DNA from 2 places in the Pseudarthrobacter sp. HLT1-3 genome. Region 1 is predicted to be linked to the other one. Evidence: predicted binding sites of a transcription regulator. Region 1 holds the regulator's gene; the other holds the start of a gene.

The links. The regulator LexA, encoded in region 1, represses DNA repair genes until DNA is damaged. The targets are predictions, from matches to a motif close to TCGAACANNTGTTCGA.
Region 2: uvrA (excinuclease ABC subunit UvrA) is a predicted target of LexA. The motif match lies at 6,907-6,922, and genes of this name have one in related genera.

What each region holds. Positions count from the first base shown of each region.
Region 1 is NZ_JBWZCJ010000017.1:55,911-65,382, forward strand. Features, by position in the region: gene AC50X9_RS14870 (ATP-dependent DNA helicase) at 1-1,454, shown strand, start outside; gene lexA (transcriptional repressor LexA) at 1,537-2,286, opposite strand; gene AC50X9_RS14880 (LysM peptidoglycan-binding domain-containing protein) at 2,783-3,124, shown strand; gene AC50X9_RS14885 (histidinol-phosphate transaminase) at 3,181-4,299, shown strand; gene hisB (imidazoleglycerol-phosphate dehydratase HisB) at 4,365-4,991, shown strand; gene hisH (imidazole glycerol phosphate synthase subunit HisH) at 4,988-5,713, shown strand; gene AC50X9_RS14900 (hypothetical protein) at 5,714-5,872, shown strand; gene priA (bifunctional 1-(5-phosphoribosyl)-5-((5-phosphoribosylamino)methylideneamino)imidazole-4-carboxamide isomerase/phosphoribosylanthranilate isomerase PriA) at 5,950-6,696, shown strand; gene AC50X9_RS14910 (SseB family protein) at 6,709-7,608, shown strand; gene AC50X9_RS14915 (MFS transporter) at 7,670-9,004, shown strand; gene AC50X9_RS14920 (DUF1844 domain-containing protein) at 9,167-9,472, opposite strand, start outside.
Region 2 is NZ_JBWZCJ010000006.1:71,390-80,861, forward strand. Features, by position in the region: gene AC50X9_RS07235 (dihydrofolate reductase family protein) at 1-80, opposite strand, end outside; gene AC50X9_RS07240 (dihydrofolate reductase family protein) at 73-264, opposite strand; partial or broken gene AC50X9_RS07245 (HNH endonuclease signature motif containing protein) at 466-2,225, shown strand; gene AC50X9_RS07250 (lysophospholipid acyltransferase family protein) at 2,371-3,039, opposite strand; gene AC50X9_RS07255 (HAD hydrolase-like protein) at 3,026-3,814, opposite strand; gene uvrA (excinuclease ABC subunit UvrA) at 3,935-6,835, opposite strand; gene AC50X9_RS07265 (GntR family transcriptional regulator) at 6,982-7,374, opposite strand; gene AC50X9_RS07270 (ABC transporter ATP-binding protein) at 7,371-9,128, opposite strand; gene AC50X9_RS07275 (ABC transporter ATP-binding protein) at 9,386-9,472, opposite strand, start outside.

The DNA.
Region 1 (9,472 bases):
TCACCTCGATGGAGTGCCTGGGCGCGCAGAAGTGCCCGCTGGCGGCCGAATGCTTCAGCGAACTGGCCCGGGCGAACGCCGCTGACGCCGACGTCGTTGTCACCAACCACGCGATGCTGGCCGTCAGCGCCTTCGAGGGCCTCGCGGTGCTGCCGGACTACGACGTTGTGGTGGTCGATGAGGCCCATGAACTGCAGGACCGGGTGACCGGTGCCGTGTCGGGCCAGCTCTCCGTGGCGATGGTGCACGCCGCCGCGTCCGGGGCCCGGAAAAACACCGGCATCACCGTGGACGCCCTGAACAACGCCGCGTCCCACCTCGAACTTGCCGTTGAGGGGGTCCCCAGCGGACTCATGCCCAACGGCCTCAACACCGAACAACTGGACTGCGTGGACCAGTTGCGGGACGCCTGCCGCGCCGCGCTCTCGGACTCCAAGGGGGACAGCGCCAATACTGCCGACGGCGGCCGCCAGCTCGCCCGCTCCCGCCTCATGGTGATCCTGGAACTCTGCGAACGGCTGCTCGCCGCCCGCGAGAACCGCGAGGTGGTCTGGTTTTCCCGCACGAGCACGTTTGACCCGCAGCAGGGCTACGCCCAGCCCGACGAGACGGCGCCGGCCCTGATCAACATCGCCCCGCTCAGCGTCGCCGGCCGGCTCCGCGAGGGACTGTTCGCGGACCACACCGTCATCCTGACCTCGGCAACCCTGGCGATCGGGTCCGCTTTCGAACCGGCCGCGGGCGGCCTTGGCCTGGTCGGGCCGGGTGCACCCAGCTGGACGGGCGTCGACGTCGGCTCGCCCTTCGAATACCCGAAACAGGGCATCCTGTATGTTGCCAAGCACCTGCCCAAGCCCGGCCGCGGTGCGTCCCCGGAAGCCCTCGACGAGCTTGAGAAGCTGATCCGGGCCTCCGGCGGGGGAGCCCTGTGCCTGTTCTCCTCCCGGCGCGCGGCCGAGGAAGCCGCCGAGGCCATGCGGCCCCGGCTGGACATGAGCATCCTCTGCCAGGGGGATTCGACCATGACGGCGCTCGTGAAGCAGTTCGCCGACGAACCGGACACCTGCCTGTTCGGCACCATGTCCCTGTGGCAGGGTGTCGACGTGCCCGGGGACTCCTGCCGCCTCGTGGTGATCGACCGGATTCCCTTCCCGCGGCCCGACGATCCCCTCATGACCGCGCGGTCCCGCGCGGTGGCCCAGGCCGGCGGCAACGGCTTTATGAGCGTTTCCGCGACCCACGCCGCCATCCGCCTGGCGCAGGGCGCCGGCCGCCTGATCCGCACGACGACGGACCGGGGAGTGGTGGCGGTGCTGGACTCGCGGCTTTCCACCGAACGCTACGGGGGTTTCCTCCGCGCCGCACTGCCGCCGTTCTGGCCGACCACCGACCCGGCAGTTGCGGTCGCGGCGCTGGAGCGGCTTGCCAAGGAATCAGGGCAGCCGGCCGCCTAGCCACGGCCGGGACCAACGCGAAGGGCCCCGTCCGATGCCGGCGGGGCCCAGTTCCGGCTACGGACGCGCAGGTCCGTGCTGGCTAGAGGGAGCGCAGTACCGAGACGACCTTGCCCATGATGACGGCGTGATCGCCGAGGATGGGCTCGTACTGGGTGTTCTGCGGCAGCAGCCAGGTGTGGCCGTCGCGCTGGCGGAACGTCTTGACGGTTGCCTCGTCGTCCAGCAGGGCAGCCACAATGTCACCGTTGAGGGCGTCGCCCTGCCGGCGGACCACCACCCAGTCGCCGTCACAGATGGCGGCATCGATCATCGAATCACCCGCGACCTTGAGCATAAAGAGCTCGCCGTGGCCCACGAGCTGGCGCGGCAGCGGCATAACGTCCTCGACCACCTGGTCGGCCAGGATCGGACCGCCGGCGGCGATGCGGCCCACCAGCGGCACCATGGCCGTGTCGGTGGCACTGGCCAGCTCGGAAACCGACAAGCCGCCGACAGTGCGCAGCCCGCTGGACTTCTCGATCCCGGAAACCTTGGACGTGCCCTCATCGAGGGTCAGCGGCATCAGCACTTCCATGGCGCGGGGACGCTTCGGGTCCCGGCGCAGGTAACCGAGCTTCTCCAGCTGCGAGAGCTGGTGGGTGACGCTGGAAAGGCTGGCGAGACCGACCGTGTCGCCGATCTCGCGCATGGACGGCGGGTAGCCATTGTCCGTTACCGAGCGCTGGATGGTCTCCAGGATCTTCTTCTGCCGGACGGTGAGGCTCTTGGGTGGCCGGGCTGCCTGCGGGCTCCGCTGGGTGGCCCTGCCGCCTGTGGCTTGTGCTGCCATGTTCGCCAACGCCTTTCCGTTCCGCCCGGCCGCCGTGGCTGCGGTTGCCGGGAACTTCCGGCCTGAGATGAAATGTCAGACCCTGCTGATCAACTGCAGAAGTGGTTGTTCTTTGACTCAAACGTAGGCCAGCCACACGGCTTTTTCAAACATTTGTTCTAGCGAGTCTCGACAATGTTCGTCAATAAGTGCTAAAACAGAGCAGGTGATGTTCGAATATGTGTTCTATTTGAACACCAGTCGGACTCAGCACAACGTTCGGTTCTTTGTTCGAAGGTTAGGCCGGTTGGCGGCGCGTATGTGGAGTACGCCGGGCGGCACAGTATGGTCCAGGAGGGCTCAGTTCATGTCAGCATCAAGCGCATTTCACGACACTTTCGGCCGCGACGCGTTCGGCAACTACGGCCGACCCGACGGCGGTGTATCGGATCACCAGCAGCGTTCCCTGGCCCAGCGCCCCTTCGCCGGCGCTCAGGGCTCCGACGGCCGGCCCAGCTTGGCCGGCCGCGGCGCGCGGGCCAAGCAGGCGCCGCTGCGTCTGACCCGGCGGGGACGCATTGTCTTCATTGGAGTGCCGCTGATCCTGCTGGCCGCGCTCATCCTGTCCCTCAGCGGCTTCCTCAACGCCCCGGCCAAGGCCGCGGAGTCAGCCGCCGATCTCTCCCTGACGCCAACCGTGTCCGTGACGGTTCAGCCCGGCGAGTCACTTTGGGCCATCGCAGAGGCCGTCGCGCCGGAGCGGGATCCGCGCGATGTCGTCGCGGATATCGTCCAGCTGAACAACCTGGACGCTGCCCGGGTCGTGCCGGGCCAGGCGCTCTTCATTCCGTCCAACTAGCCCCGGGAATCCGTCACAGTTTCAGCGCCTGCAGCGATCTCACTTAAACTAGTGAAGTGACTGACCAGTTAGAGCGCCTGAACCGACTTCCCCTCCGGACGAATCTGCGGGGCTTGACGCCGTATGGCGCCCCGCAGCTGGACGTCCCCATTTTGCTCAACGTGAATGAGAACACCCATGGTGTTCCGGCCGACGTCCGTGCCGCCATTACCGAAGCAGTCACGATTGCCGCAGTCGGCCTGAACCGCTATCCCGACCGGGAGTTCACGGAACTCCGCACGGCCCTGGCCGAATACCTCGGGCACGGACTGGGCGCGGACAACATCTGGGCCGCGAACGGCTCCAATGAAGTTCTCCAGCAGATCCTCCAGGCATTCGGCGGACCGGGCCGCACCGTCATGGGCTTCCCACCCACATACTCGATGTACCCGCTGCTCGCGGCGGGCACGGACACCGGGTACCTCGCCGGGACCCGCACCGCGGACTACGGGCTGAGCGCCGCGTCTGCCGCCCGCCAGGTCCGCGAGGCCGGGCCGAACATCGTTTTCCTTTGCTCCCCGAACAACCCCACCGGCACCGGGCTTGGCCTGGACGTCGTGGAGGCTGTCTACGAGGCCGGCGAAGCCAGCCAGACGATCGTGATCGTCGACGAGGCCTACCACGAGTTCGCCCACGACGGCACGCCCAGCGCCCTTTCCCTCCTGCCCGGCCGGGAACGCCTTATCGTCTCGCGCACCATGAGCAAGGCCTTCGCCCTCGCCGGCGCCCGGGTGGGCTACATGGCCGCAGCGCCCGAAGTGACCGACGCCCTGCGCCTGGTCCGGCTCCCGTACCACCTCTCCGCCATCACCCAGGCGACAGCCCTGGCCGCCCTGCACCACCGGGTCGCGCTGATGGCCGACGTCGAGGACATCAAACGCCAGCGCGACAGGATCGTCGCCGAACTCCAGCGGATGGGCCTCAAGCCGGCGGCTTCCGACTCCAACTACGTCTTCTTCGGCGGTCTGGACAATCCGCACGAGGTCTGGCAGGGCCTGCTCGACGCCGGCGTGCTGATCCGGGATGTCGGCATTCCGGGGCACCTGCGCGTCACCGCCGGGACTGAGACGGAAACCACAGCCTTCCTCGAAGCCCTCGAGCGGATCCTGGCCGGCCGCGCCGTACAGCCCGCCTAGACTTAACCCCAGGACATCCACCCTGCCTGCACGGCGGGCACCGCCGTCATCCAAAGGACACGCACATGAGCAACACCGGATCAACCGCTGCCGAGGGCCGGACCGCACGCATGGAACGGACCACCAGCGAATCATCGGTGCTGGTTGAGATCAACCTGGACGGCACCGGGGTCTCGGACATCAGCACCTCGGTGCCCTTCTATGACCACATGCTGACCGCGCTGAGCAAGCACTCCCTGATCGACATGACGGTCAAGGCCACCGGCGATACGCACATTGACGTCCACCACACGGTTGAGGACGTTGCCATCACCTTGGGCGAGGTCCTGCGGACCGCGCTCGGGAACAAGGCCGGTATCCGGCGGTTCGGCGAAGCCACGGTTCCGCTGGACGAGGCCCTCGCGCACGCCGTCGTCGACGTCTCCGGCCGCCCGTACCTTGTGCACGGCGGCGAGCCTGCCGGCCAGGAGTACCACCTGATCGGCGGACACTTCACCGGTTCGCTGACCCGCCACGTCTTCGAGGCGATCACGCTGCACGCCGGGATCTGCCTGCACATGAACGTGACCGCCGGCCGGGATCCGCACCACATCGTCGAGGCCCAGTTCAAGGCGTTCGCGCGCGCCCTGCGGGCCGCGGTCGAACCGGACCCCCGCGTCAAGGGCATTCCGTCGACCAAGGGTGCGCTGTGACCGGCAAGGTCCTGAAGGACGGCGCGATCATCGACCCCGACGCCGGCCGGAAGCCGGCGTCGCCCGAGGGCAAGCCCACCGTCACAGTCCTGGACTACGGCTCCGGCAACATCCGGTCCGCCGTCCGCGCCCTCGAACGCGCCGGCGCCGAGGTGATCCTTAGCTCCAAGCCGGAGGATGTGCTTAACGCCGATGGCCTCGTAGTCCCCGGGGTCGGTGCCTTCGAGACCGTGATGCGTGAACTCAAAGCCGTCGACGCGATCCGTATGATCGGCCGCCGCGTTGCCGGCGGCCGTCCCGTCCTGGCCATTTGCGTCGGACTGCAGGTTCTGTTCGAAGCCGGCGTCGAGCACGGCACTGAATCCGAAGGGATGGGGGAGTGGCCCGGCAAGGTGGAACTCCTCCCGGCCGACGTCGTACCGCACATGGGCTGGAACACGGTGTCCGTTCCGGAGGGCTCCAGCCTCTTCGCCGGTGTCGAGGACGAGCGCTTCTACTTCGTCCACTCCTACGGTGTCCAAAAGTGGGACTTCGACGTGATCCAGCCGCGGATGACGGCGCCGCTTGTCACCTGGTCGGATCACGGCGCCCCGTTCATCGCGGCCGTGGAAAACGGCCCGTTGTGCGCCACACAGTTCCACCCCGAGAAGTCCGGCGACGCCGGTGCGCGGCTGCTGCGCAACTGGGTCGAGGGCCTGCGCAGCCGAACCGGGACCGCCTAAATGTGGTCCATAGTGCTGATGGGCCTGGCCGGCCTGCTGGTCGGCGGCGGGCTGTCCTTCCGCCAGCAGAAAAGCCCGCGCTGGATCCAGGTTGTGTTCTACGTCCTGGCCGGCATGGCGCTGCTCGCTGCGTACCTCCTGACGCTGCCCGCCGCCTGACGCACTGCACCGCCGCACTGCACCGCCGCCGCCCCTGCCATCCCCGAAGAGCCGTCCCTAAGAGCTGAGGATCCACGATGACCACCGAAACCCCGCTGCCCGTGCTGGAGCTGCTGCCCGCCGTCGACGTCGTCAACGGCCAGGCTGTCCGCCTCGTCCAGGGCGAGGCCGGCAGTGAGACGAGCTACGGCACTCCCCTGGAAGCCGCGCTCAACTGGCAGCAGCAGGGGGCCGAATGGGTCCACCTCGTGGACCTCGACGCCGCCTTCGGCCGGGGCTCCAACGCCGACCTGCTCCGCGAAGTCGTCGGCCGGCTCGATATCAAGGTGGAGCTCTCCGGCGGCCTGCGTGACGACGAGTCGCTCGAGAAGGCCCTCGACCTGGGCGTTGCCCGCGTGAACCTGGGCACGGCAGCCCTGGAGAACCCGGAATGGACCGCCCGTGTGATCGAGCGGTTCGGCGACAAAATCGCCGTCGGCCTGGACGTCCGCGGCACGACCCTCGCCGGCCGCGGCTGGACCAAGGAAGGCGGGGACCTTTGGGACGTTCTCGCACGCCTCGAAGAGGCCGGCTGCTCCCGCTACGTCGTCACGGACGTCACCAAGGACGGCACGCTCCAGGGACCCAACGTGGAACTGCTGCGCCAGATGGTGGAGAAGACCGGCAAGCCAGTCGTCGCCTCCGGCGGGATCTCCAGCCTCGACGACCTCAAGGTCCTGCGCTCCCTCGTGCCGCTCGGCGTCGAGGGCGCCATCGTCGGCAAGGCCCTCTACAACGGCAACTTCACCCTGCCCGAGGCCCTCGACGTCGCCGGCCGCCGCTAGCCGGTCCACAGCATGGAACCCCAGCCAGCCGGCAACAGCGCCGCCGACACCTCCGCCCCGCCGCGCCCGCTGCCCGGCCATATCGCCGCTGCCCTCGCCGGCGCCGGGGGAGCAACCGACTCGGCGGGACAGCCCTGGGCCGGGCGCAGCCTCACCGGCGACGACGCCACGATCCACAACTTCGAGGACGACGACGGCGCTGCCGACGCCGGCTACCTCGCCGCACTGGCTGCCCTCGCGTCCGGCGACGGCGACGAGGCTGAGGTGGTGGCCGCGCTGGCCACGGCCCGGGTTTTTGTGCCGATCCTCGCCACGCTCGCCGAGGAAGCCGAAGGCGCCGGCGGGCTGCGGGCCGACAAACAGGCTGACATGGCCCTGGTGACGCTCAAGGCACCGGACGGCCGGACAGCGATGCCCGTGTTCACTTCAGCCGCCTCGCTCGAGGCCTGGCACCCGGCGGCCCGCCCGGTGGCTGTTTACGCTGCCCGCGCGGCACTCTCCGCCGTCGCCGAGGGCGCGGAACTGCTCGTGCTCGACCCGGGCTCCCCGGTGACCTTTGTTGTGCGACGCCCGGCGGTGTGGGCCCTGGCGCAGCAGCGGGACTGGACGCCGTCGTATGCTGATCCCGAGCTCGCCGGGAGCCTCGGCGGGGCCGCCGCTGGCTTTCCCGCGGTCCGCCGTGTTGAAATTCATCCAGGCGGTGGAGTCGCCTCGCTGACAGCCGATGGAACGCGGCTGCCGGGCGGAGGTGCCGGCCCGGAAGTCCGGGTAGTGCTCTATCTTGAAGACGGGCTCGACGCCGCCGGTGTCCAGTCCATCGTGTCCGGCCTCAACGATGCCTGGGCAAGGAATGAAGTACTTGCTGAGCGGGTTGACTCGATCGAGGTCAAATTGCAGCGCGCAGCACAGTAGCTGACGGCCCGCGGGGGAGATCCAGGTGCTGCCGCCGGTAAGTACCAGAGGGATGTAGTCCGTGAACTTCGCGCTGTACCGGGAACTGCTGGCCGTTCGGCCGATCAGGCGGCTCCTGCTGATTGGCATGGTTGCCCGCATACCGCACTCCGCGGCGGGGGTCCTGCTGACCCTGCACATTGTGCTGACGCTCGGCCAGGGCTACGCGGCCGCGGGCGCCGCTGCCGCCGTGATGACCATTGGCATTGCCGTCGGTGCGCCCTGGCGCGGCCGGCGGGTCGATACCGTCGGCCTGCGGCGCGCCCTCATCCCGTCGGTCATCTCAGAGACAGTCATTTGGTCGGTTGTGCCGCATGTGTCCTACGAACTGCTGCTGCCGCTGGTGTTCGTCGGCGGGCTGCTGACGCTGCCGATCTTCAGTGTGGTGCGCCAGTCCCTCGGCGTCCTCGCCACTGGGGAGCAGCGCCGGACAGCCTTTGCCCTCGACGCCATCTCCACGGAGCTGGTCTTTATGATGGGCCCCGCCGCCGGCGCCCTGGTCGCAACCGCCGGATTCTCGGTCCTGGGGCTGACCGTCGTCGGCATCGCCACCTCGGTGTCCGGGCTCTTCCTGATGTGGTTCAACCCGCCGACCCGCAGCGCCGAATGCGACGCCACGTCCGATCCAGAGTCCGATGCCGTGTTTGAGGCAAGCCAGCAGGAAGCCGCCGAGGTCGCCGTCGTCGCCGCTGCGCCGGCGCACCTGCAGGAAGCCGCCGCCGAGTTCGCCCCGCTCGCTGCGGCGGGTGAACGCCGCCGTGTGGCGGCCGGGCTGCGGCGCCGGGTGATCCACAATTTCAGCTGGTTCACTCCGGCCGTGGCTGCCGTCTTCGCCGTCGCTGCCGGGGCCGGCATGATCCTCAGCGGCAGTGACGTCGGGATCGTTGCGTCGCTCGAAACCGGCGGCCACCAGGCCGAGATCGGACTGGTGTTCATCTTCTGGTGCGGGGCCTCGGTGGTTGGCGGACTGATCTACGGCGCCATGCATCGGCCGATTTCGCCGATCCTGCTGCTCCTGGGCATGTCGGCCCTGACCATTCCGATGGCTTTCGCGCGGGACACGTGGACCCTTAGCCTGCTCTCGCTGCTGCCGGGCCTGTTGTGTGCACCGGTGCTTTCGGCAGCCTCCGAGAAGGTCGCCGAACTTGTGGACGAGCGCCGCCGCGGTGAGGCGATGGGTTGGTATGGTTCCGCGCTCACCGGCGGCGTCGCCTTCGGCGCACCGCTTGCCGGGGTCTTTATCGACGGCATCGGTGCCTCGTCCGGATTTGTGGCCGTGGGAGTGGGCGGGGTGCTGCTGTGCCTGGTGGGACTCGTGCTGCAGCGCCGCCGCCGGCGGCGCCTTGCTGCTGCCTGACGGGCACCGCCGGGGCAGCGGTTCCCGGATGGCGCGCGTGGACTGCCGCAGGGGCGGCAACAACACCGGCAACGGCTTTCACGACGGCCCTTAAATGACGGCGGCGGGCGGACCGATGTGGTCCGCCCGCCGCAGCGTAGTCGCTGAATTACTCCGGGTGCTTTAGTTGACCGCTCCGGTGTACTTCTCGCCCGGGCCCTTGCCCGGCGCGTCCGGAATAATGGATTCCTCGCGGAAGGCCAGCTGCAGGGACCGCAGGCCGTCGCGCAACGGGCCGGCGTGCTGGGAACCGATTTCGGGCGCTGCGGCAGTGACCAGTCCGGCGAGGGCCGTGATCAGCTTGCGGGCCTCGTCGAGGTCCTTGAGTTCTTCGGCGTTGTCCTCGGCGGCGAGGCCAAGCTTCACGGCGGCGGCACTCATGAGGTGCACGGCTGCGGTGGTGATGACCTCGATGGCGGGCACCTCGGA
Region 2 (9,472 bases), on a different contig from region 1:
AAAGTGGATGCCAAGTTTGCGCCGCTAAGGGCGATGTCGCCCCCGGGCTGCGCCTTCAGTTCCCCGATTTGTTCAGGCACGACGTCGTGAATCGGCCATCGGCTCATGGGTGACGCGCCCTAACATAAAGGCTCCCATCGCCCGGAACTGCCCGTTCAAGTGGTGGAGGAGTTCCTCGTCCACCAGGTGCCAGCTGATGTCCCGGTCGGCCGTTTCGAAGAATCCGTCCAAGGAGACCGACATCATGAGAATGATCTTGCGCAATCGAGTACCTCCCGTGGCGGCGAAAGGCGGCGCGGCCGCCGTCGTACCTTCCAGTGAAGCACCGCCGGATCGGACATGATTCAGTTGGCAGCCCCAGTGCATCCGCCGCTCTCTTGGGACGGTCACAATTTCAGCGGATCCTGTATCCGAGGCAACTCCCTAGTCCCCTTTCTTGTCGGTGCCTCCCAATAATCTTGGTTTATGGAAAGCACGGACTGGATGACGGAGGGCAGGGAGGCCCTGGCGGCTGTCGCGGCGTTGACTGCGGCGCTGGATTCCGTGACCGGGGCCGGTTCTGTCCACACGGGTCCGTCGGGCGCCAGTCTCCGCCGGGATGCTGATCCGTTGTGGGATGATCCGTTGCGGGATCTGGCAGATGATTGCCTGGATGGCCTGGCCGACATGGCGCGGTGGGATGCGCGGGCCGCTGCATGGAAGGTGAAGCTGGCCGCGGCCTATCTGCGGGCCGCCGACGCTATGGCGCCGCCGGCGGTGTCCCCGCATGACGCGACTCGCCAGGAGATGGCGCTGACGGCGGAGGTCGCGTGTGTTCTGACCGTGAGTGAACGGGCCGCGGACGGGTTCCTGGGCGATTGCGTGGCACTGACGACGACGTTGCCGCTGACCCTCGCGGCGCTGACGGCGGGGACGATTTCCTGGGCGCACGCGAGGGTCATCGTGGACGAAACCACGAATTTGGACCCGGTGGGGGCGGCGGCGCTGGAGGGGCACTTCCTGGACCCGGCCGCGCCGGACCCGGCCCGGGGGTGCCCGGCCGGGGAGCTCGTCCCGGGCCGGCTCCGGGCCAAGGCCCGGACCTGGCGTGAACGCCACCACCGGGAGAGCATCGAAAAACGCCACGCCAAGTGCGCGGCGGACCGGCGGGTCGAGTTCCGTCCGGACACTGACGGGATGGCGTGGTTCTCCGCGTACCTTCCGGCCGATACCGCCGCGGGGATCTGGGAGCGGACCACCGCCGCGGCCCGCGCCCTGCAGGGCCCGGCCGAGGCACGCACTATGACCCAGTTGCGCGCCGACATCGCCGCGGCCTGGCTCCTCACCGCCGGCGCTGATGGTGCCGCGGGCGCTGAGGGGGCGGGTGCGGGCGGGGGTGTGCCGTCGCCGCGGGCGCAGGTCCTGATCACCGTGCCCGTGTTCTCCCTGCTGGGCGCCACTGAGGAACCGGCGATGCTGGACGGGTACGGGCCGATCCCGCCCTCGATGGCCCGCCGCCTGATCGCCGACGGCGCCGGCTCGTTCTACCGGGTCCTGGTGGACCCGCGGGACGGGGCGCCGCTGGAAATCGGCCGGAGCAGCTACCGCCTGCCCCCCGCGCTGCGCCAGTGGCTGCGGCTTCGCGATGGCCGGTGCCCGTTCCCGGGCTGTCACAACCATTCCCTGGACAACGACGCGGACCACCTCCTGGCCTGGGCCGACGGAGGGACCACCGGGATCACCAACCTCGGAGGGCCGTGCCGCAAGCATCACGGGCTGAAACACAGTTCAGCCTGGACACCGGCCGGAGCCAGCAAGACGCCCCGCCCGGCTGGACCTCCCCGTCCGGGAGGTACTACCCCAGCGAACAACAGGACTGGGAACCACCCCACTGGCCACCCGGATTCCTGGACACCTACCCGGACCCCGGGGTAGATGCAGCCGCGGACATGGACGCCATCGTGGACCAAGACCTGGCCCCTGGCATCGACGTCGATATGGGCGCAGCCACGATCCCGGGCCAGGACAGAGACGACCCGGACAGAGACCTTGATCTGGACCGCGGCCTGCCCCCGGACCCCGGCCCGGATCCAGAACAGGAACAGGAACTGCCCGCGGACCCCTTCCCGGACTGGCACCCCGTCACGGCCGGATACTCATTCCGTGCCGCAGACACCGAACACCTGATCTCCTACGAGCCACTCACAGAATCCATCCTGGAACACTTCCTCGCCCACCACGCCTGACCGCGGCGTGCAGGCGTTCAAGCGAAGCAATCCCAGGAAGGTGGCGGCACCCGGGCGTGGGGTTTCCTCCCAAGTGGTTCGCGAACCGCAACGCCACGGCCGCAAGGGTGGTATGCCATCTCGCTTGCGGACTCAGGCGACGTGCCTAGTCGACGGCCTTGCTCTGGTTATAGCTGGTCGAGCGTTCCTGGCCGCTGAGGGCTGCTATGGCATCCATGATGCGGTCGGTGGCCTGGCGACGGGCCGGTAGGGAGTGGTCCGGCCCGGTCTTGTCGAAGTACAGCGGTTCGCCGACCTTCATGGTGAAGTGTTGTGGTTTGACCGACTTGCTGTCCGCCGGCTGCAGGTGCTCCGTGCCGATCAGTCCGACCGGAATAACGGGGGCGCCGGTGGTTAGGGCGAGCCATCCCACGCCGGTGCGGCCGCGGTAGAGGATACCGTCGCGGGAGCGGGTCCCCTCCGGATAGATGCCGACGCCTTTGCCGGAATCGAGGATTTCCAGCAGTGTCTTGAGCGCCTGGACGCTGGCGGCCTGCTCGCCGCGTTCCACCGGGATGGAACCGACCGCTTCAAAAAAGGACTTCATCGCCTTGCCCTTGAAGCCACCGGTGGTGAAGTACTCCGCTTTGGCGAAGAAAGCCACGGGCCGGGGCATGAGTGCCTGGACGATCACACTGTCCAGAAACGACAAGTGGTTGGGAGCCACAATGAACGGGCCCTCCTTGGGCACGTTCTCAAGTCCGATGACCGTGGGCCGGCAGGTCGAGGTCACCAGGCCCCGCGTGGTCCAGCGGATTGCCTCAAACATTGCCATCGGGGTGCACCTCTTCTTGGGCTTCGGTCAACGCGTCAGGGGTCGCTGCGGTGGATGGCACTAGAGACGCCCGGTCGGCATCCGGCCCCGTATCCCGCCGGGCAATGGTCTCGTGCAGGGCCGCGCTGGTGTACACGATCTCCACGGCGCCCGCGGCGTCCAGTTCACCGTCCGGAGCGAAGCCCCAGCCTACGCCGATGCAGTCCATACCGTTGGCAGCCGCTCCGGCCACATCCTGTGCGCGGTCTCCCACCATTACGGCCTGCTGGGTGTCCAGGCCGAGGTGCGGGGCCAGGTCAGCGAGGGCTGCGGCGACAATTGCCGCCTTGCCCGACGGAACACCGGCGGCGGCCCCCTCGTCCGCCGCCGAGCCGCGGATGGTGTGGAAGAGCTCGGCGATGCCGTGATGCTCGAGGACCTTCCGGGCGAGGCCTTCGGGCTTCTGCGTGGCGACGGCGATGGGCCGGCCGGATTCGACGAAGGATTCCAGCAGGGCCCGGATTCCCGGATAGAGCCGGCTTTGGCCAATGCCGGTGGCGAGGTAGTGGGCGCGGTAGATCCGGATGGCGTCGTCGAGTTTGTCGGCGGGGACCCCCGCGATCTCGGTGAGGGAGTGGCTGAGTTTCGGGCCGATCATGGCATCCATCCGGGACTTCCCGGGAACACCGAGTCCGAGCTCCGTGAGGGCCGCCGCGATTCCGTCCGAGATTCCCCCGGCCGGATCGACAAGAGTGCCGTCCAGGTCAAAGATCACGGGCACTGTTGTTTGGGTCACCGGCTTAGTTTCTCACGAGTGAACGGATGCCAGAAACTCGCATACCCTGCGGGGAATATAGGACCGGGCCCCGGACCGGGGCGTCGCATTGCTTCGGCGACGCCCCGTTGCCCGTGGGCGTCAGGCGAAGATCTCGGCCAGGAAGGCGGCCGTGTGGCTGTCCGTGGACTTGGCTACCTGCTCCGGCGTTCCCGCGGCGACGATGCGGCCGCCGCCGGACCCGCCGTCGGGCCCCAGGTCCACGATCCAGTCCGCGCTCTTGATGACGTCGAGGTTGTGCTCGATCGTGATGACTGTGTTGCCCTTGTCCACGAGGCCCTGCAGCACCAGCAGCAGCTTCCGGATGTCCTCGAAGTGCAGGCCTGTGGTGGGCTCGTCCAGCACGTAGATGCTGCGCCCGTTGGAGCGTTTCTGCAGCTCCGCGGCCAGCTTCACGCGCTGCGCCTCGCCGCCGGAAAGTGTGGTGGCGGGCTGGCCGAGCCTGACATAGCCGAGTCCGACGTCGACGAGGGTCCTGAGGTGCCGCGCTATCGGAGAGAAGGCGGCGAAGAACTCGGCGCCTTCCTCGATCGGCATGTTCAGCACATCGGCGATCGTCTTGCCCTTGTAGTGGACTTCGAGGGTTTCCCGGTTGTACCGGGCCCCGTGGCACACCTCGCAGGGCACGTAGACATCCGGCAGGAAGTTCATTTCGATCTTCAGGGTGCCGTCACCGGAGCAGGCCTCGCAGCGGCCGCCCTTGACGTTGAAGGAGAACCGGCCCGGCAGGTAGCCGCGGACCTTGGCCTCGGTGGTCTCGGCGAAGAGCTTGCGGATGTTGTCAAAGACACCGGTATAGGTGGCGGGGTTGGACCGCGGGGTGCGGCCGATGGGGCTCTGGTCGACGTGCACCACTTTGTCGAGGTGCTCAAGGCCCTGGATGGATTTGTGCCGCCCGGCCACTTGCTTGGCGCCGTTGAGCTTGTTGGCCAGCACCTTGTAGAGGATCTCATTGACCAGGGTGGACTTGCCGGAGCCGCTGACGCCGGTCACCGCGGTGAACAGGCCCAGTGGGAACGTGGCATCCACGTTCAGGAGGTTGTTCTCCTTGGCCCCAACGACCTTGAGCTCGCGCTTCTTGTCGTACTTGCGGCGCTTCTTGGGGATCTCGATCCGTTTCCGGCCGGAGAGGTAGTCGCCGGTGAGCGACTCGGTGTTCTTGAGCAGGTCCTGGTAGGAACCGGAGTGCACCACCATGCCGCCGTGTTCGCCGGCGCCCGGTCCGATATCGACCACCCAGTCGGCTTCCTGGATCGTGTCCTCGTCGTGTTCCACGACGATCAGGGTGTTGCCGAGATCCCGCAGCCGGGTGAGGGTTTCGATCAGGCGGCGGTTGTCGCGCTGGTGCAGCCCGATGGAGGGCTCGTCCAGCACGTACAGCACCCCCACAAGGCCGGAGCCGATCTGGGTGGCCAGCCGGATGCGCTGGGCTTCGCCGCCGGACAGGGTGCCGGAAGGACGCTCCAGGTTCAGGTACTCCAGGCCGACGTCGAGCAGGAAGGTCAGTCGGGCCTGGATCTCGATGAGGACCTGGTGGGCGATCTGGGCTTCGCGGCCGGTGAGCACGAGGTTGTCGAGGAAGTTGGCGCAGTCCCGCATCGGCATGGCGGCGACCTCGGCGATCGACTTATCGTTGATCAGGACCGAGAGCGACGCCGGGTTCAGGCGGGCGCCGTTGCAGGCCGGGCACGGGATCTGGCGCATGTACTCCTCGTAGCGGTCCCGTGCGCTGTCCGAGTCCGTTTCCAGGTGCTTGCGGTGGACGTACTGGATGACACCCTCGAAGCCGGTGCTGTATTTACGTTCCCGGCCGAAGCGGTTGCGGTACTGCACCACGACTTTGTGGTCTTTGCCGTGCAGTACGGTCTGGCGGGTGTCCTTGGACAGCTTGTCCCACGGGGTCGTCATCGAGAAACCGAGTTCCTTGGCAAGACCGTCGAGCAGCCGGTTCCAGTACTCCGTGGTCGCTGTGCCAAGGGACCAGGGCGCGATTGCGCCTTCCGAGAGGGACAGTTCCCCGTTCGGGATGATGAGTTCCTCATCGACCTCCAGCTTCGTGCCGATGCCGCTGCACGCGGAGCAGGCGCCGAAGGGGTTGTTGAAGGAGAAGGAGCGCGGTTCAATCTCGTCGATCGCGAGCGGGTGCTCGTTGGGGCAGGCGAGGTGTTCGGAGAACGCCCTGACCCGTTCCGGGTCGTCGGCGTCGAGGTCGACGAATTCGGCGAGAATCCTGCCTTCGGCCAGGCCGAGGGCGGTTTCCACCGAGTCGGTGAGCCGCTGGCTGATGCCTTCCTTGACCACGAGCCGGTCCACGACCACTTCGATGGTGTGTTTGAACTGCTTTCCCAGCTTGGGCGGATCGCTCAGTTGGATCAGCTTGTCATCGACCCGCGCCCGCGAATAGCCCTTGGCGGTGAGTTCCTTGAACAGCTCGACGAATTCGCCCTTGCGGCCACGGACCACGGGGGCCAGGACCTGGAAGCGGGTGCCCTCGGGCAGTTCGAGCAGTTGGTCGACGATCTGCTGCGGGGTCTGCTTCGCGACGGGTTCCCCGCAGATGGGGCAGTGTGGGCGGCCGACACGGGCCCAGAGCAGGCGCATGTAGTCGTAAATCTCGGTGATGGTGCCCACCGTGGAGCGCGGGTTCTTGCTGGTGGACTTCTGGTCAATGGAGACCGCGGGCGAGAGCCCCTCGATGAAGTCGACGTCGGGTTTGTCCACCTGGCCCAGGAACTGCCGGGCGTACGCGGAGAGCGACTCGACGTAGCGGCGCTGGCCTTCGGCGAAGATCGTGTCGAATGCCAGCGAGGACTTGCCCGAGCCGGAGAGGCCGGTGAAGACGATCATGGAGTCGCGGGGCAGGTCCAGGTCCACGTTGCGCAGGTTGTGTTCGCGGGCGCCCTTGACAACGAGCCGGGACATGTCCGGACGCTTCGGCGCGGGGCGGGAGTCGTTCCGGCGCCCCGGTTTTGCGGAGCCCATCGGAATGACTTCGGACGGGGAATCGAGGGCTGGATCTTCAGCTACGGCTTTAGGCACGCTACCAATGCTAATCGAAAACTTCTTCGAATTTCTATTCCCGGCTGTGTCCCGGGCCCGGGACGGCCGCCCGATGTGTTAGCCATTCTTCACTCGCGGTCGTAGGCGGCGGCGAGCAGCTGCACGGCCTCGGCGAAGCTGGCACCCCGGGCCTTCGCCGCCGCGGCAAACTCGGCGGCAGCGACGGTCAGCGAGCTCCAGGCCTCGTCGCGGGCACACACTACGGTGCCGTTACGGCCGCGGGTCACCACGACGCCGGCCGCCTCCAGTTCCTTGTAGGCGCGGGCCACCGTGTGGGGTGCGACGCCCAGCTCACCGGCCAGGCTCCGGACGGCAGGGAGCTTGGTCCCGGGCGTCAGGGTTCCGTTGTCAGCGCGCTCGATGATGTTGAGGCGGAGCTGGTCGTACAGCGGAACGGAGCTGGCCGGATTTGGGCGCCAGGCGCCGGGGAACGGCTTCGTTGAGGTTTCGGTCGGGGTCACTGTTCGGGCTCCTGGGCACGCTTGGTTTGTTCGCGGCGGGCGAACTGGGCCTCGTACAGTTTCCGGTAGAGGCCGCCCTCCGCGATCAGCTGTGGGTGGGTCCCCTGTTCAACGATTCGTCCTTGGTCCATGACCAGAATTAGATCAGCGTCCCGGACGGTGGACAAGCGGTGGGCTATGACGAAGCTTGTGCGTCCCTGCCGCAGCCGCTGCATGGCCTGCCGGATCTGCACTTCGGTGCGGCTGTCCACCGAGCTGGTGGCCTCGTCGAGGACTAGGATGTTGCGTCCGGCCAGTTGGGCCCTGGCGATGGAGATGAGCTGGCGCTGCCCGCGGCTCAGCGAATCGCCGTCGTTGCCGAGCATCGTGCCGTAGCCGCCGGGCAGGGCCCGGACGAACTGGTCCACGTGGCTGGCCTGCGCAGCGGACGCGATCTCGGCGTCGGCTGCGCCGGGGCGGCCGTACTCGATGTTTTCCCGGATGCTTCCGGTGAATAGCCAGGCGTCCTGCAGCACCGCGGCGAAGTTGGCCCGCAGTTCATCCCGTGTCAGCGCCGCGATATCGGGGCCGTCCACGGTGATGCGGCCGGAATCCGGTTCGTAGAAGCGCATCAGGAGGTTCACCATGGTGGTCTTGCCCGCGCCGGTCTGCCCCACGATGGCCACGGTCTGCCCCGGTTCCACGGCAAAGGACAGGTCCTGGACCACGGGTGAGCCGGGGCGGTAGCCGAAGCTCACCTGCTCGAAGGTGACCCGGCCGGCGGCGCCGGGCGACGAGGCCTCGGTGCCGCCGTCCGGCGCGGACTTCGGCGCCGAAAGGAGGGCAGGTTCCGCCGGGATCTCCGTTGCGTCCAGGAGCTCAAACACCCGCCCGGCCGACACGAGGCAGGACTGCACAAGCGTAAGCATCCCGCCGATCTGGCCCATCGGCTGGCTGAAGAGCCGGCTGAACTGGATGAACGCCTGCAGGCCGCCGATGGTCATGGCGCCGGCGAGAACCTGCAGCGCGCCGACGACGGCGACGGCCACGTAGTTGAGGTTGGACACAAACACCATGAGGGGCTGCACCGCGCCGGACACGTACTGTGCACGGGCACTGGCCCGGCTCAGCTTGTCGTTGCGCTCCTTGAAGCTGGCAGCGGCAGCCTCCTGCCGGCCGAAGGCTTTCAGGACTTCGTGGCCGGTGAAGAACTCCTCCAGCTGAGCATGCAGCCCGCCGGTGTCCGCCCACTGCTCCGTGAAGTGGGTCTGGGATTTCCGGGCGACCAGGACCGTAATGAGGGTGGACAACGGGACGGAGACCAGCGCGATCAGGGCCAGGACCGGGGAAAGCCACAGCATCATGGCCAGCGCCCCTGAGAGCATCAGCAGTGACATGATCAGCTGGTTAAGCAGCTGGTTGAGGGCCTGGGCGATGTTGTCGACGTCGTTGGTGGCGCGGCTCAGCACGTCCCCGCGGTGCTGTTCGTCAAAATGGCTGGACGGCAGGACGTGCAGTTTCTCCTCCACCGAGGCGCGGAGACCGTAGCTGAGTCGCTGCACGGCGACGGCCGTCAGTGCGCCCTGGACCCAGCTGAAGACGGACGCCCCCAGATACAGGACGGAAACGCCGGACAGCAGCGCAGCCAGTTCTTCTACCTGGAAGGCTCCCCCGACGACGCCCGCAACCACGACGTCGGTGGCGTCACCCAGCACTTTGGGTGCCGCCACGTTGAGAATCACGAAGGCGCACGTGGCGGCGATGACGCCGGCCATCCGCCATCTCGATGGCCGCAGCAGCCCGAGCAGCCGTCCGGCGGTCCGCCACCGGAACCGGTCGGGCGCAGCGGTCTCCTGCGGAGTTGCCGTGGGGAGAGTGTCGCTGCGGCCGCCCGCGGGTGTGTCCACAAGGGACTGGTCCCTGGCGTCGCCGGTCGTGGGGGGACCGGTGGGGGCACCGGTGGTGACGTCGCCGGTGGTGGCATCCCGGGTTGTGGGGGTGCCCGTTTCGGCTCCCAGGGACGGTTCGGGGGTCACAGGGTTTCCTCCAGCACGAGCTGGGAGGCGGCGATTTCCCGGTAGCTCGGCGACGACGCCATCAGTTGGTGATGGGTGCCCTG